DNA from 3 places in the Cupriavidus sp. 96C5-1 genome. Region 2 is predicted to be linked to each of the others. Evidence: predicted binding sites of a transcription regulator. Region 2 holds the regulator's gene; each other region holds the start of a gene.
The links. Region 2 encodes sigma-54, which starts transcription at its own class of promoters, with help from an activator protein. Its sites were predicted from a motif close to TGGCANGNAANCTGCTTT; they were not measured.
Positions count from the first base shown of each region.

Region 1: a site for sigma-54 is predicted at 2,017-2,034, ahead of urtA (urea ABC transporter substrate-binding protein). Genes of this name have one in related genera too.
Region 3: a site for sigma-54 is predicted at 3,365-3,382, ahead of AC3FOF_RS06445 (circularly permuted type 2 ATP-grasp protein). Genes of this name have one in related genera too.

Region 1 is NZ_JBYOJU010000003.1:253,906-258,847, reverse strand. Features, by position in the region: gene urtB (urea ABC transporter permease subunit UrtB) at 1-549, opposite strand, end outside; gene urtA (urea ABC transporter substrate-binding protein) at 697-1,962, opposite strand; gene AC3FOF_RS05935 (flavin-containing monooxygenase) at 2,513-4,030, shown strand; gene AC3FOF_RS05930 (SDR family oxidoreductase) at 4,073-4,840, shown strand; gene AC3FOF_RS05925 (alpha/beta fold hydrolase) at 4,915-4,942, shown strand, end outside.
Region 2 is NZ_JBYOJU010000019.1:101,723-106,664, reverse strand. Features, by position in the region: gene lptB (LPS export ABC transporter ATP-binding protein) at 1-3, shown strand, start outside; gene AC3FOF_RS21050 (RNA polymerase factor sigma-54) at 142-1,617, shown strand; gene hpf (ribosome hibernation-promoting factor, HPF/YfiA family) at 1,667-2,017, shown strand; gene ptsN (PTS IIA-like nitrogen regulatory protein PtsN) at 2,406-2,861, shown strand; gene hprK (HPr(Ser) kinase/phosphatase) at 2,939-3,910, shown strand; gene AC3FOF_RS21030 (PsiF family protein) at 4,078-4,425, shown strand; gene rapZ (RNase adapter RapZ) at 4,544-4,942, shown strand, end outside.
Region 3 is NZ_JBYOJU010000003.1:362,312-367,253, forward strand. Features, by position in the region: gene AC3FOF_RS06430 (MurR/RpiR family transcriptional regulator) at 1-416, opposite strand, end outside; gene edd (phosphogluconate dehydratase) at 732-2,618, shown strand; gene AC3FOF_RS06440 (gluconokinase) at 2,804-3,313, shown strand; gene AC3FOF_RS06445 (circularly permuted type 2 ATP-grasp protein) at 3,597-4,942, shown strand, end outside.

The sequences.
Region 1 (4,942 bases), on a different contig from region 2:
CGCCAGCACGATATTGGCCCAGATGACATCGAGCTTGGCGCGCAGGCCGGCATCGGCCTCCGCCTTGCGCGCGGACTCCACCACCTCGCGCGATGCGCTGCCTGGCTGGTCCAGCAAGGTATTCACCGCCTGCGTGCGCACCGCGGCATCGGCCGACTGCAGCAGCATGCTGCTGGCGGCGCTATCCACCAGCGCGCGCAGGCTGTTGTTCAGGGTGAGCGCTTCGAGCGCGTCGGCCTGCACGGTAACCGGCTGGCCGCTGATGGCATCCACCAGCTTGTCGCCGTCCTGGCGCACCATGCCCACGGCTGGCGCGTACTGCAGCGTATCGTCCTGCAGCGCCTTGAGGATGGGGCCGGCCTGCGCCGGCGGCGCCTTGGCGAGCGTGCTCAGCGCGGCGGTCTTGGCGTCGAAGTCGTCTTCGGCCAGCGGCTTCAGGTCGGCCTGCGTCAGCGGCGCGGCCCAGAGCGGGCACGCGGCGAGCAGCAGCCATGCCACCAGCATGGCGCGCAGCCCTGAAGCGAGAGAGAACGATAAGGATCGGTGCATAAGGTCCGCGATCGCACGCAAGAGGCGCGCGACCACTTTGGTCAACGTGACTGGGTTTTGCCGCCGCCGCGGCGCGCAAGCGCCGGACGGCGGACAAGGACGCGGTGGCCTGTACCCCGCCCCACGCGCGGAACAGGGAAAAACGCCTTACATCACCTTGTCCGGCTTGCCTTCGTTACCCGCGATATATGGGCTCCACGGCTGCGCGCGCACCGCCTTCGGGGTCTTCCACACCACCGTGAACTGGCCGTCGCCCTTTACTTCGCCGATCATCACCGGCTTGTACAGGTGGTGGTTCTCGCCCATGGTCAGGGTGAAGCCGTCCGGGGCCTTGAAGGTCTGGCCGTACATGGCGGCGCGCACCTTGTCGGGATCGGTGGTGCCGGCCTTCTTCACAGCCTGCGCCCACATGTGGATGCCCACGTAGGTGGCTTCCATCGGGTCGTTGGTGACGCGCTTGTCGCCGCCCGGCAGGTTGTTGGCCTTGACCCACGCCGCCCACTGCTTCCTGAAGGCTTCGTTTTCCGGGTTCTTGACCGACATGAAATAGTTCCATGCGGCCAGGTGGCCCACCAGCGGCTTGGTGTCGATGCCGCGCAGTTCTTCCTCGCCCACCGAGAACGCCACTACCGGCACGTCCTTCGCCTTCAGCCCGGCGTTACCCAGTTCCTTGTAGAAGGGCACGTTAGAGTCGCCGTTGATGGTGGAGATCACCGCGGTCTTGCCCCCCTGCGAGAAGGTCTTGATATTGGCGACGATGGTCTGGTAATCGCTATGGCCGAACGGCGTGTAGACCTCTTCGATATCCTTGTCCGCCACGCCCTTGCTCTTGAGGAAGGCGCGCAGGATCTTGTTGGTGGTCCGCGGGTAAACGTAATCGGTGCCCAGCAGGAAGAAGCGCTTGGCGCCGCCGCCTTCCTTGCTCATCAGGTATTCCACCGCGGGAATGGCCTGCTGGTTGGGCGCCGCGCCGGTGTAGAAGACGTTCTTGGACATCTCCTCGCCCTCATACTGCACCGGGTAGAACAGCAGCGAGTTCAGCTCTTCGTAGACGGGCAGTACCGACTTGCGCGACACCGAGGTCCAGCAGCCGAAGGTGACGGCAACCTTGTCCTTGGTGACCAGTTGGCGCGCCTTCTCGGCGAACAGCGGCCAGTTGGAAGCCGGATCGACCACCACCGGCTCGAGCTTGCGGCCCAGCACGCCGCCGCTCTTGTTGATTTCGTCGATGGTCATCAAGGCCACGTCCTTGAGCGAAGTCTCGGAAATCGCCATGGTGCCGGACAGCGAATGCAGGATACCGATCTTGATCGGCTCCTTGGACTGCGCCAATGCCAGCGGGCTCACGCCTGCCGTTGCGAAGAGTGCCGCGGCGGCTACCGCCGACAGCTTCAGCATGTCACGTCGTTTCATTGCAGCTCCCAGATTGTCGTGTTTGATAAGGAACAACGCACCCCGGGTGATGCTTCTGCAACTAGCGTGCCATGGCATACAAGCTTGCATACAAGACGGTCTACACGCGCTGGCGAGCCTCCGGTGGCGCCTGGACGCGCAGGCGCACCATGGCGGTGCGCCTGTGTCGCGCACCAAGCCTGTGCGCCTGCGCGGCCGGTCTCACATTGGGGCATGGGCGCGGCGGTACGGCGCCGGGGCAGGAACGCTGTATCGCCGGCGGCACTCGAGGCGCCTGCGCCCCCTTTCGCCGCCATGCTGCGCCGTGACTTGCCCGAATCCCGAATCGGAACTATGGTGGCCACTCGCTCGCGCGCCATGTCATCGCCGCAGGCACCGCAGTCATAAGAACAGAAGCAGCACAGAAGCAGCACAACGGAGACAGCCCATTGACAGCCGCGCGACTGAAGCGGATCGGCGCCCTGCCCGCGATCCCGCATGCCATCTTCATGCAGGCTGTTCCTGGCGCAGCCGCCAGGGCCGCGGGTGAGTGCGAAGACAAGGGGCGGGCATGAATCCGGCGCCGCTGGCATCCGGCCCGAACCCTGTCGTCATCATCGGCGCGGGCGTGGCCGGCATGTGCATGGGCATCCGGCTCAAGCAGGCCGGCATCGATACCTTCGTCATCCTCGAGAAAGCCGACACGGTGGGCGGCACCTGGCGCGACAACACCTATCCGGGCTGCGGCTGCGACATCCCCTCCCACCTGTACAGCTTCTCCTTCGCGCCCAAGCCGGACTGGTCCAGTGCGTATTCGCCCCAGGCGGAAATCCATCGCTACCTGCAGCACTGCGCCGAACGCTTCGGCCTGCTGGGACATATCCGCTTCGGCACCGAGGTCACCGAGGCGCGCTACGATGAAGCGGCCTGCCTGTGGCAGGTCGGCACGAGCGACGGCGACACGATCGGCGCGCGCATCCTGGTCAGCGGCACGGGGCAGCTCAATCGCCCGCTGGCGCCGCGCATCGAAGGGCTCGCCGGCTTTGCCGGCGCGGCCTTCCATTCGGCGCGCTGGCGACACGATGTCGATCTCGGCGGCAAGGCGGTGGCGGTCATCGGCAATGGCGCCAGCGCGCTGCAGTTCATCCCGCGCATCGCCCCGCAGGCGGCACGGCTGACCGTCTTCCAGCGCAGCGCCAACTGGGTGCTGCCGCGCAATGGCGAGGCCTATACGCCAGCGCAGCAGGCACGCTTCGAACGCCATCCGTGGACCGCCCGCCTGCACCGCTGGCACCTCTACCTGCAGCGCGAGCTGCGCTTTGGCCGCATGCAGCGAGGCAGCGGCCGCAACCGCGAGCTGGAAACCCTGGCGCGCCGCTACCTGGCGCACAGGATTCCCGATCCGGCGCTGCGCGCGAAGCTGACGCCCGACTACCCGATCGGCTGCAAGCGCATCCTGATCTCCGACGATTTCTATCAGGCGCTGAGCCGGCCGAACGTCCATGTCGAAACCGCCGCCATCGCCCGCGTCGAAACCGACGCGGTCGTGACCGCAGACGGCGCCCGGCATCCCGCCGAGGCCATCGTCTTCGCCACCGGCTTCGACGCCCGTTCCTTCCTTGCCCCGGTCCGCATCGTGGGCCGTCACGGACGGACGCTGGCAGAGCAGTGGCAGGACGATCCCGAAGCCTACCTCGGCATGACGGCGCCGGGCTTCCCCAACCTGTTCGTGCTGTACGGCCCCAACACCAACCTGGGCCACAACTCCATCATCTTCATGCTCGAGTGCCAGGCGCGCTACGTCCTGCAATGCATCGAGGCCTGCCGCTCGGCACGGTTCGCCTCGATGGAGGTCCGCCCGGACGTCGTGACGCGCTTCAACCACGCCTTGCAGGCGGCCATCGGCAAGACGGCCTGGGCGGGTTCGTGCAGCAGTTGGTACAAATCCGCGAGCGGCAAGGTGGTCAACAACTGGTCCGGCCATGCCACCGCCTATTGGTGGAAGACGCGCAAGCCGGACTGGCGGGACTTCGTGCTGCGCCACGCTGGCGAAGGCGAAGGAAACGGCGCGGCGCCCGCGTCATCGTAGCCAGTTCCCGGCGCACCGGCATACAACTCAGGAGATCGCGCAATGCTGCGTCTGCAAGACAAGGTTGTCATGATCACCGGCGCGGCGTCCGGCCTGGGCGCCGCCTTCAGCCGCGCGGCGGCGCTGGCCGGCGCCAGCGTGCTGCTGGCGGATATCGACGATGCCGCCGGGCAAGGCCTCGCTGAAGCCTTGCGCGCGGAGGGCGCGAGCGCAGGCTACCAGCGGCTCGACGTCACCAGCGAAGCCGGCTGGGAAACCGCCATGGCAGCGGTGCGCGAGCGCCACGGCAGGCTCGACGTGCTGGCGAACAACGCCGGCATCGCACTGCGCGGCTCGGTGGCGGATTGCAGCCTCGCCGACTGGCAGCGCACGCTCGATGTCAACCTGACCGGCGTCTTCCTGGGCTGCCGCGCGGCGCTGCCGCTGATGCGCGCGGGCGGCGCCATCGTCAATGTCTCGTCCGTCTATGGCCAGGTGGGCGGCGCGCAGGTCGCGGCGTATTGCGCCGCAAAAGGCGGCGTGACCCTGCTGACGCGTTCCGCGGCCCTGCACGGCGCCGCGCTGAAGCCGCCGGTACGGGTCAACTCCATCCATCCGGGCTTCGTCGACACACCGATGACCCAGGGCGCGCTCGACCTGCCCGATGCCAGCGGCACCACCGCGCGCAAGCGCATCGAGGGCATGACCCCGCTGGGCCGGCTGGCCACGCCGGATGAAATCGTTGGCGTCTTCCTGCTGCTGGCCAGCGACGAAGGCCGCTACATCACCGGCTCGCAGTTCACCGTCGATGGCGGCCTCACCGCCCAATAGGCCAGCCGGCACCGCGGGCAACCGGCGTCCATGAAGGAACGGAGCAACGAAGTGCCGAAGCCATGGAGTTCGATATGCAGCGCCTGACCATCGGGTCCGAGG
Region 2 (4,942 bases):
TAGGGATGCCGCGCGGCACCGGCCGCGCACCTGTGCATGCGTGGCTCCACTGTCGCCTTTTAGCGTGCAATCGATCACGGCGACACCAGCGATAGCAATTTCCGTTCCACCAGTCCGGGAGTTGGGCATAAAATAGGCCGCATGAAACCGTCGCTACAGCTCCGCCTCTCGCAGCATCTCGCTCTCACGCCGCAACTCCAGCAGTCGATCCGGCTGCTGCAACTGTCCACGCTCGAGCTGCAGCAGGAAGTGGAACAGGCACTGACCGAGAATCCGCTGCTCGAACGCGAAAACGACTGGATCGAAAGCCCGTTGCGCGTGTCCTCGGATGGCTCCGTCAACCTGCAAAGCGCGCCGGCGCCGGCGCCGGCCGACGGCCAGGGCACCAGCGAGAACCGCCCCGACGGCGCCCCCGAAGCAGAAGACGGCTACAGCGACAGCGGCGAGGACTATGGCAACGACTGGAGCCTCGACGACTTCGCCCGCCGCCCGCAGGGCGACGACGATGAAAAAACGCCGATGCAGCTGCGCGACGCCGAGCCCACGCTGCGCGAACACCTGATGGAACAGCTCGCGCCGCTCAAGATTTCGCTGCGCGACAAGGGGCTGGCCATCTTCCTGATTGAATCGCTGGACGACGACGGCTACCTGAGCACCACGCTGGAAGAAATATGCAGCGAGCTGCCGGAAGAGCTCGAGTTCGAGGTCGATGAGATCCAGGCAATCCTGACCCTGCTGCAGAGCTTCGACCCGCCTGGCGTCGGCGCGCGCAACGCGGCCGAATGCCTGGCGCTGCAACTGCGCCGTCTGAAGCATCCGCAGCGCGACCTCGCGCTGACCATTGTCGGCAGCCACCTGGAACTGCTCGCGGTGCGCGACTACACGCGCCTGAAGAAAGCGTTGCAGGTGGACGAGCCCGAACTCAAGGCCGCGCATGAACTGATCCGCTCCCTGGCGCCCTATCCGGGCCACGCATACAGCCGGCCGGAGGCCGATTTCGTCGTGCCGGATGTTTTCGTAAGAAAAATCAGCGGCGGCTGGATCGCCCAGCTCAACCCGGATGTGATGCCGCGGCTACGTATCAACGACATGTACGCGCAGATTTTGCGCGGTGCAAAAGGCGACGCGGGCGCGGCCGGATTGCAGCAGAAGCTGCAGGAAGCGCGCTGGTTGATCAAGAACATCCAGCAAAGGTTCGATACGATATTGCGCGTCGCACAAGCTATTGTCGAACGTCAAAAGAACTTCTTCACCCATGGTGAAATTGCGATGCGCCCCTTGGTTTTGCGGGAGATTGCCGATACACTGGGTTTACACGAGTCCACCATCTCTCGGGTGACTACCAATAAATACATGGCAACGCCGATGGGGACTTTCGAGCTGAAGTATTTTTTCGGCAGTCACGTATCCACAGAAACCGGCGGCGCGGCCTCTTCAACGGCAATTCGTGCGTTGATCAAGCAATTAATAGGAGCCGAAGACCCCAGGAATCCCCTGTCCGACAGCCGGATTGCCGAATTGCTCGGCGAGCAAGGCTTCGTGGTGGCACGGCGTACCGTTGCCAAGTACCGCGAGGCGCTCAAGATTCCTGCCGTCAATCTCCGCAAGACTTTGTAGCCGAGCTGCGTCGCCTGCCTGATGCAGCTCTTTCAGAAGGAGAAACGCTATGAACTTCAAGATCAGTGGACACCACTTGGACATCACGCCTCCCCTGCGTGAGTACGTGGAAACGAAACTGGAGCGTATCGTCAGGCATTTCGATCAAGTCATTGGCGTAAGTGTGCTGCTCTCTGTCGACAATACAAAAGAAAAGGACCGGCGGCAGTACGCGGAAATCAATCTACATCTCAAGGGCAAGGACATCTTTGTCGAGGCGCATCACGAAGACCTGTATGCCGCTATCGACGCGCTAGTCGACAAGCTCGACCGGCAGGTGATTCGCCACAAGGATCGCGTGCAAAGCCATGACCGCGAAGCGGTCAAGTACCAGATGGCCGCATCGCAGATGCAGCAATGACCGTGCCTGGCGGCCCACGGACCGGGCCGCCGGTGTCAGTCCCTTGAAACCGGAATAAAGCCGCGCCGTTGCGCGGCTTTTTTGCGTCCGCCGCTTCCCTGCTTGCCAGCAGGCCCGCGGGGGATTCCGCAAGGCATCCCTCCCGGTGTATGCTGCGCAATACATAGATCCTTGGTCCGGTCATTTTTCCGCGCGCGCGGCACCGCTACCGCGCATCGGCTATTGCAATGCACAAGGCGGGGGCAGGCCTGCTCTATAATGGCCAGACGCCCGGCACCGGCATGGGGACCACCGGTGGCACCACGGGCCTTGGTGTCTATATTCATTTAGCCCGTCGGGACGCCGCCTGCCCCGGGGCCCGCTTACCAGAAAACCCTGCGCATTCCACATGAATCGTTTGGCTAAATTGCTGCCACCCGGCAACATCAACCTCGACGTCACCGTCACCAGCAAGAAGCGCGTGTTCGAACAGGCCGGGCTCCTCTTCGAGAACAACCATGGCGTAGCGCGCGCGACAGTGACCGACAACCTGTTCGCCCGCGAGTCGCTGGGATCCACCGGCCTGGGTGCCGGGGTTGCGATCCCGCACGGCCGTATCAAGGGGCTGAAGCAGCCGCTGGCCGCATTCATGCGCCTGGCCGAGCCCATCCCCTTTGAATCTCCCGACGGCAAGCCGGTGGCGCTGCTGATCTTCCTGCTGGTGCCTGAACAGGCTACCCAGCAGCATCTGGAGATCCTCTCCGAGATCGCCCAGCTGCTATCCGACCGCGAGATGCGCGACGGACTGGCCACCCTGCCCACGCCGGATGCCGTGCACCAGTTGCTGACGCAATGGCATCCTTGAACCGGCCTGACGGCTATTATCCAGGCGAGCCGGGCTCTGACCCGGCAACCTGAAAGCTCGCCCCTGAAAGCACCCGCATGGAACTCACTGGCGTCACCTCGCAGTCGATCTTCGACGACAACGCAGCCGATATCAAACTCTCCTGGGTAGCAGGACTGGAGGGCGCGGACCGGGCCTTCGACGTCGAGTTTGCGCGTGAAGCCACCTCCGCGGCCGATCTCGTCGGCCACTTGAACCTGATCCACCCGAACCGGATCCAGGTGCTGGGCAAGCCGGAAATCACGTATTACCAGCGTCTCGACGACGAGATGCGCAAGCGCCAGATGGGCGAGCTGATCCTGCTGGAACCGCCCTTCCTGGTGATCGCCGACGGCATGGAGCCGCCGCCCGACCTGGAACTGCGCTGCACGCGCTCGTCGACCCCGCTGTTCACCACGCCGGTCTCGTCGGCGGCGGTGATCGATCACCTGCGGCTCTACCTGTCCCGCATTTCCGCGCCGCGCGTCACCATGCACGGCGTGTTTCTCGACATTCTCGGCATGGGCGTGCTGATCATGGGCGAATCCGGCCTGGGCAAGAGCGAACTCGGCCTCGAACTGATCTCGCGCGGCCACGGGCTGGTGGCGGACGATGCCGTGGATTTCGTGCGGCTGGGGCCGGATTTCATCGAAGGCCGCTGCCCGCCGCTGCTGCAGAACCTGCTGGAGGTACGCGGCCTGGGGCTGCTGGACATCAAGACCATCTTCGGCGAAACCGCGGTACGCCGGAAAATGAAGATGAAACTGGTGGTCCAGCTGGTACGCCGCAACGACGGCGAATTCGAGCGCCTGCCTCTGGACTCGCAGTATCTCGACGTACTCGGCCTGCCTATCCATATGGTCAAGATCCAGGTGGCGGCCGGCCGAAATCTCGCCGTGCTGGTCGAAGCCGCCGTACGCAACACCATCCTGCGCCTGCGCGGCATCGACACCCTGCGTGACTTCATGGATCGCCAGCGCGCCGCCATGCAGGCCGACGTCGCGTCGCGAGGCCAGGGACGCCTGCTTTAGCCGGACCGGCCGCTCCGTTTTCAATTGCTTACATCCTGCCGCATACCGATCGTCAACGCGTTTGGGGCAAAGGCCGTTTTGTGCTGTAATGGGCATGAGCCCAGCCCCGGAGTTGCCGCGCCGACAGGCCAGCAGCCATGAAGTTTTCCACAGCCAGGAGAGCAAGCATGAAAAAATTGATCGCGATGTGCGCGCTGGTAGCCCCGCTTTTCGCCAGCGGCGCCTTCGCCCAGAATGCACCGGCCGCCGCGCCGGCTGCTCCGGCAGCGGCCGCAGCACCTGCGGCGGCAGGCACGCAGCAGGACAAGATGAAGGTCTGCAATACGCAGGCCGCCGGCAAGAAGGGCGACGAACGCAAGTCCTTCATGAAGGACTGCCTGTCCAACAAGCCCGCAGCCGCTCCCGTCAAGAACAGCCAGCAGGAGAAAATGAAGGCGTGCAACAAGGAAGCCACTGGCAAGAAGGGCGATGAACGCAAGGCCTTCATGAAAGACTGCCTGTCCAAATCGGCGTAAGCGCCCTGGCCTCGCCGATGGCGCGGCATGTGCAAGAAGGCGAACCTGGCGGTTCGCCTTTTTTACTGGGGACGCCGTCATGACGGCGTCATCCTCCTGATGCTATGCTTGCGTTGCTATGCGCATCATACTCATCACCGGAATCTCCGGCTCCGGCAAATCCGTTGCCCTGAACGTACTGGAAGACGCAGGCTATTATTGCGTGGACAACCTTCCAGCCCAGTTCATCCCGGAATTGGCCCGCTACCTTGCCGCCCAGGGCTATACGCATCTAGGTGTCGCTACCGATATCCGCAGCCGCGAATCGCTGGACCAGCTACCCGGCACCCTGCGCGACCTCGCCTCCGAACACGAGGTCCGGGTGGTCTTCCTGACCGCCAGTACCGATGCACTGGTGCAGCGCTACTCCGAGACCAGGCGGCGCCACCCGCTGTCGATGCGCACCGACCGGACGGGCGCGCCCGTCGGCACGCCGGGTGCGGAAAACGCGAGCATGGCAGACAGCACCGGCAGCACG
Region 3 (4,942 bases), on a different contig from region 2:
ATGCCCGAGTTGCCGCAGCCATAGAACTCGATGCGGTGCGCTGCGGCGAGCAAGCGGATGCCGTGCTCGATCTGGTCTGCCGACAGCGCGTTGCGCACCGTCATCAGGGTCGCGATGGTGCGGTCGAAGACCTTGCCGGCAATGTCGGCGGGACGGTCCTCGGCCTTGACGTCCTGGTGGACGAAGGGCGTGCCGCCGCCTACGTTCTGGGCAAACTGGAGCTTGAATTCGCGAAAGCCGTCATAGCCCAGCGCAGCGCAAAAGCGCGCAATGGTGGGCTGCGACACGCCAGCACGCTCGGCCAGTTCGGGCATCGACAGACGGATCACGCTGGCGCCGTGGCGGGCCACGTAATCGGCCAGGCGGCGTTCGGAGGGGCGAAGCGTGTCGTAGACGGCAAGGATTCGGTCGCGCATGGTAGGGGTGGGCTTTGCTGGTGCCAGGGGCGTTCTTTCTGCTTCAGGTCATGGCCCCGGCATCTGGAGGTCTGAATGTTCAATGCTATGTAGATATTCTACATAATTCCGGATGGGGTCAGCGCTGACCGGGTGCGGTCTTTCTTTAGGGGTTTCACCTATTCTAGGCATATTTGTTGAATATAAGGCGCTTTGTGATGTGCTGGTACGGTGCTTTTGGAGAGGCTTTGGATATAATGTAGAAAATCTACAGATAAAAGCCGTTCACCAGTACTCCCGGATACGATCCCGAATCACGACCAGGAACTCCCCCGAATGTCACAAGCCCTCCACGCCGAAGTCCAGGCCGTCACCGCGCGCGTGATCGCGCGCAGCCGCGGCAGCCGCGCCGCTTACCTGGCGCGCTGCGAACGTGCCCAGCAAGAGTTGGGTCCCCTGCGCGGGCTGTCCTGCGCCAACCTCGCGCACGGACTGGCCGCGCTGCCGGCGCACGATAAGCTCAAGCTGCGTGTCGAGCATGCTGCCAATCTCGGCATCGTCACCGCCTATAACGACATGCTGTCGGCCCACCAGCCGTACGAACGCTACCCCGGCGTGATCCGCGCGGCCGCGCGTGCGGTCGGCGCGGTGGCGCAGGTGGCCGGCGGCGTACCGGCGATGTGCGACGGCATCACGCAGGGCAATGCCGGCATGGAACTGTCGCTGTTCTCGCGCGACGCCATCGCCATGGCCACGGCGGTCTCGCTGTCGCATAACACCTTCGATGCCGCGCTGATGCTGGGCGTCTGCGACAAGATCGTGCCGGGCCTGCTGATGGGCGCGCTGCAGTTCGGCCATCTTCCGGTGGTGTTCGTGCCGGCGGGACCGATGTCTACCGGCTTGTCCAACAAGGAAAAGGCGCGCGTGCGCCAGCTTTACGCGACCGGCCAGGTTGGCCGCGAAGTCTTGCTGGAGGCCGAATGCGAGGCTTACCACGGGGCCGGTACCTGCACCTTCTACGGCACCGCCAACAGCAACCAGTTCCTGATGGAAATCATGGGGCTGCACATGCCGGGCGCGGCCTTCGTGCATCCCGACAGCGGCTTGCGCGACGCGCTCACCGCAGCCGCCGCGCAGCGCGCGCTGGCGCTGACCGCGCGCGGTGCCGGCTACCTTCCGCTGGCGCGTATCGTCAATGAGCACGCGGTCGTCAATGCGGTGGTCGGCCTGCTGGCCACCGGCGGTTCGACCAACCACACCATTCACCTGGTGGCGATGGCGCGCGCGGCAGGGATCATCATCGACTGGGATGATTTCGACCGGCTCTCGCGCATCACGCCGCTGCTGGCGCGGGTCTATCCCAACGGTTCGGCCGATGTGAATCATTTCCATGCCGCCGGCGGCGTGGCCTATGTGATTCGCCAGTTGCTCGACGCCGGGCTGTTGCACGAGGATGTGGAAACGGTGGCCGGGCGCGGCCTGGCGCGCTACACGCAGGAGCCGGTGATGATCGATGGCGAACTGCTGTGGCGCGATGGCGCCGCCGTCAGCGGCGATGCGGCGGTCCTGGCCACCGCGGCCGAGCCGTTCTCGGCCGAAGGCGGCTTGCGCTTGCTGCAGGGCAATCTCGGCCGCGGCATGATCAAGGTTTCCGCTGTCGCGCCCGAGCACCGGGTGGTGGAAGCGCCGGCGCGCGTATTCGATTCGCAGGAAGGCCTGCAGGCTGCCTTCGAGGCTGGCGAACTCGCCGGCGATATGGTCGCGGTGGTGCGCTTCCAGGGGCCCAATGCCAATGGCATGCCCGAGTTGCACCGCCTTACGCCGGTGCTGGGCTCCCTGCTGGACGCCGGCCACAAGGTCGCGCTGGTGACCGACGGGCGCATGTCCGGTGCTTCCGGCAAGGTGCCGGCGGTGATTCATGTGGGCCCGGAAGCACTTGCGGGCGGCCCGCTGGCGCGCGTGCGCGATGGCGACCGCATTCGCGTGGACGCCGTGGCCGGCACCCTCGAATGGCTCGGCGGCGCCGATGGCGAGACCGTGCTGGCGGCGCGCCCCTCGGCGGTACTGGCGGACGACGCTTTCGCCAGCTTCAGCGTCGGCCGCGGCCTGTTCGGCCTGTTCCGGCGCAACGCGCGGATCGCGGAGGAGGGCGGCAGCGCGCTCGACCTGTCCGAGGCCGATGCGCCCGGCGCTGTCCATGCGGGCGCAGCCGTCGCACAATAGGCAGGCGGCGCCTTAGTGTCATTTGTGTTCCCGTGAGCCGACGGCTACGGGGACGACCCCAAGCCGGCGCATGCGCGGCCTATCATGGCCCCATGGCCGGAACGCTTCCGGAGCCAGCCGGCGGCCGGCGCGGGGACTACCGACAAGGATGGGAAAACCATCCGACCATGATCGTTGGAGCAGACATGATCTACATCCTGATGGGCGTTTCCGGCAGCGGAAAGACCACGGTCGGCCAACTGCTGGCCAAGACCCTGCATTGCGGCTTCCATGACGCCGACGAATTCCACAGCGACGCCAACAAGGCGAAGATGCACAACGGCATTGCGCTGACCGACGAAGACCGCTGGCCCTGGCTCGCGGCCATGCGCGCGGCCATCGACACGGCCCGCGCCGAGGGGCGCACCCATGTGTTCACCTGCTCGGCGCTGCGGCAGGCCTATCGCGACCGCCTGACGCCGCCCGATGGCGGCGTGACCTTTGTCTTCATGAAGGGCGACGCCGCGGTGATCGGCGGCCGCCTGGCCGGGCGCAGCGAGCATTTCTTCAATCCGGCGCTGCTGCAAAGCCAGTTCGATACGCTCGAGGAGCCGTGCGACGCGCTGGTGCTCGACATCCGCCAGACGCCGGAAGCGCTGGTGCAGCGTATCCTGGCCGAGGTGCCTGCCGGGGCAGGCGCGGCGGTAGCGCGCTAAAGCGCTGCCGGCGGCGCCGGCAGCGGGTCGATAGCCGGCTACGGGAGGGGCTGGCAGATATCTTGCTTAATCCATCTTCGATGGCGCGAACGTCCGCTGCTTGCGGCTTTCGCGGCCATAGGTATCCTATAGGGACAGCACTTCGAATATGACGAGACGGTTCGCGGCGATGCCGCCGGACCTCGGGTGATGATCTCAAGGTGCTGTGCCGGGAAATAGAAGCCAATCAAAACGGGGTTGCCGGTAGTTTGGGCGGCGCCCGAATCATGGAGGAACGGCCATCATGGCGGCGCGGTTTTTCGACGAGATGCTCGATTGGCAAGATGGCGTGGCAGCAGCGATCCACGCGGGGCAGTCCCTGCCGGCAGGCGCGGTGCGGGGGCACTACAAGCATTTCGCAGACTGGTTGGCACGACAGTCCGAAGGCACCATGGGCAACAAGCGCGCGGAGGCGGACCTGATCTTCCGGCGCGTGGGCATCACCTTCGCCGTGTACGGCGACAAGGATGAGTCCAACAGCGGCACCGAGCGGACCATCCCGTTCGACGTGATTCCCCGTATCTTTCCCGCCAGCGAGTGGGCCACGCTGGAGCGCGGGCTGCGTCAGCGGGTAGCGGCGCTGAATCGCTTTATCCACGATATCTACCACGGCCAGGACATCATCCGCGCCGGCGTGATCCCGCCCGACCAGATCTACAACAACGCGCAGTACCGGCCCGAGATGCTGGGCATCGACGTACCGCGCGATATCTACGCGCACATCGCCGGCATCGACGTGGTGCGCGCGGGCGAGGGCGAGTTCTACGTGCTGGAAGACAACCTGCGCGTACCCTCCGGTGTCTCCTACATGCTGGAGAACCGCAAGATGATGATGCGCCTGTTCCCGGACCTGTTCGCGCGCAACCGCGTGGCGCCGGTGGCGCACTATCCGGACCTGCTGCTCGACATGCTGCGCGGGGTCTCGCCGCAGAACATCGCCGATCCCACCGTGGTGGTGCTGACGCCCGGCATGTACAACTCCGCCTACTTCGAACACGCCTTCCTGGCCCAGCAGATGGGCGTGGAACTGGTCGAGGGCAGCGACCTGTTCGTGCAGGACGATCATCTCTACATGCGCACCACGCAAGGCCCGCAGCGCATCGACGTGATCTATCGCCGGGTCGACGACGACTTCCTCGACCCGCTGGTGTTCCGGCCCGATTCCGCGCTGGGCGCGGCCGGGCTGCTGTCGGTCTATCGCGCCGGCAACGTCAATATCTGCAATGCCATCGGCACCGGCGTGGCCGACGACAAGTCGATCTATCCCTATGTGCCGGACATGATCCGCTTCTACCTCGGCGAAGACGCGATCCTGAACAACGTGCCGACCTATATGTGCCGCCGCCCCGACGACCTGCAGTACGTGCTCGACCACATGGACGAACTGGTGGTGAAGGAAACCCATGGCGCCGGCGGCTACGGCATGCTGGTGGGGCCGGCCGCCACGCGCGCGGAGATCGACACCTTCCGCGAGGTCGTGCGTGCGCGTCCGGAGCAATATATCGCGCAGCCCACACTGGCGCTGTCGACCTGCCCGACCTATGTGGAGTCGGGCATCGCGCCGCGCCACATCGACCTGCGGCCGTTCGT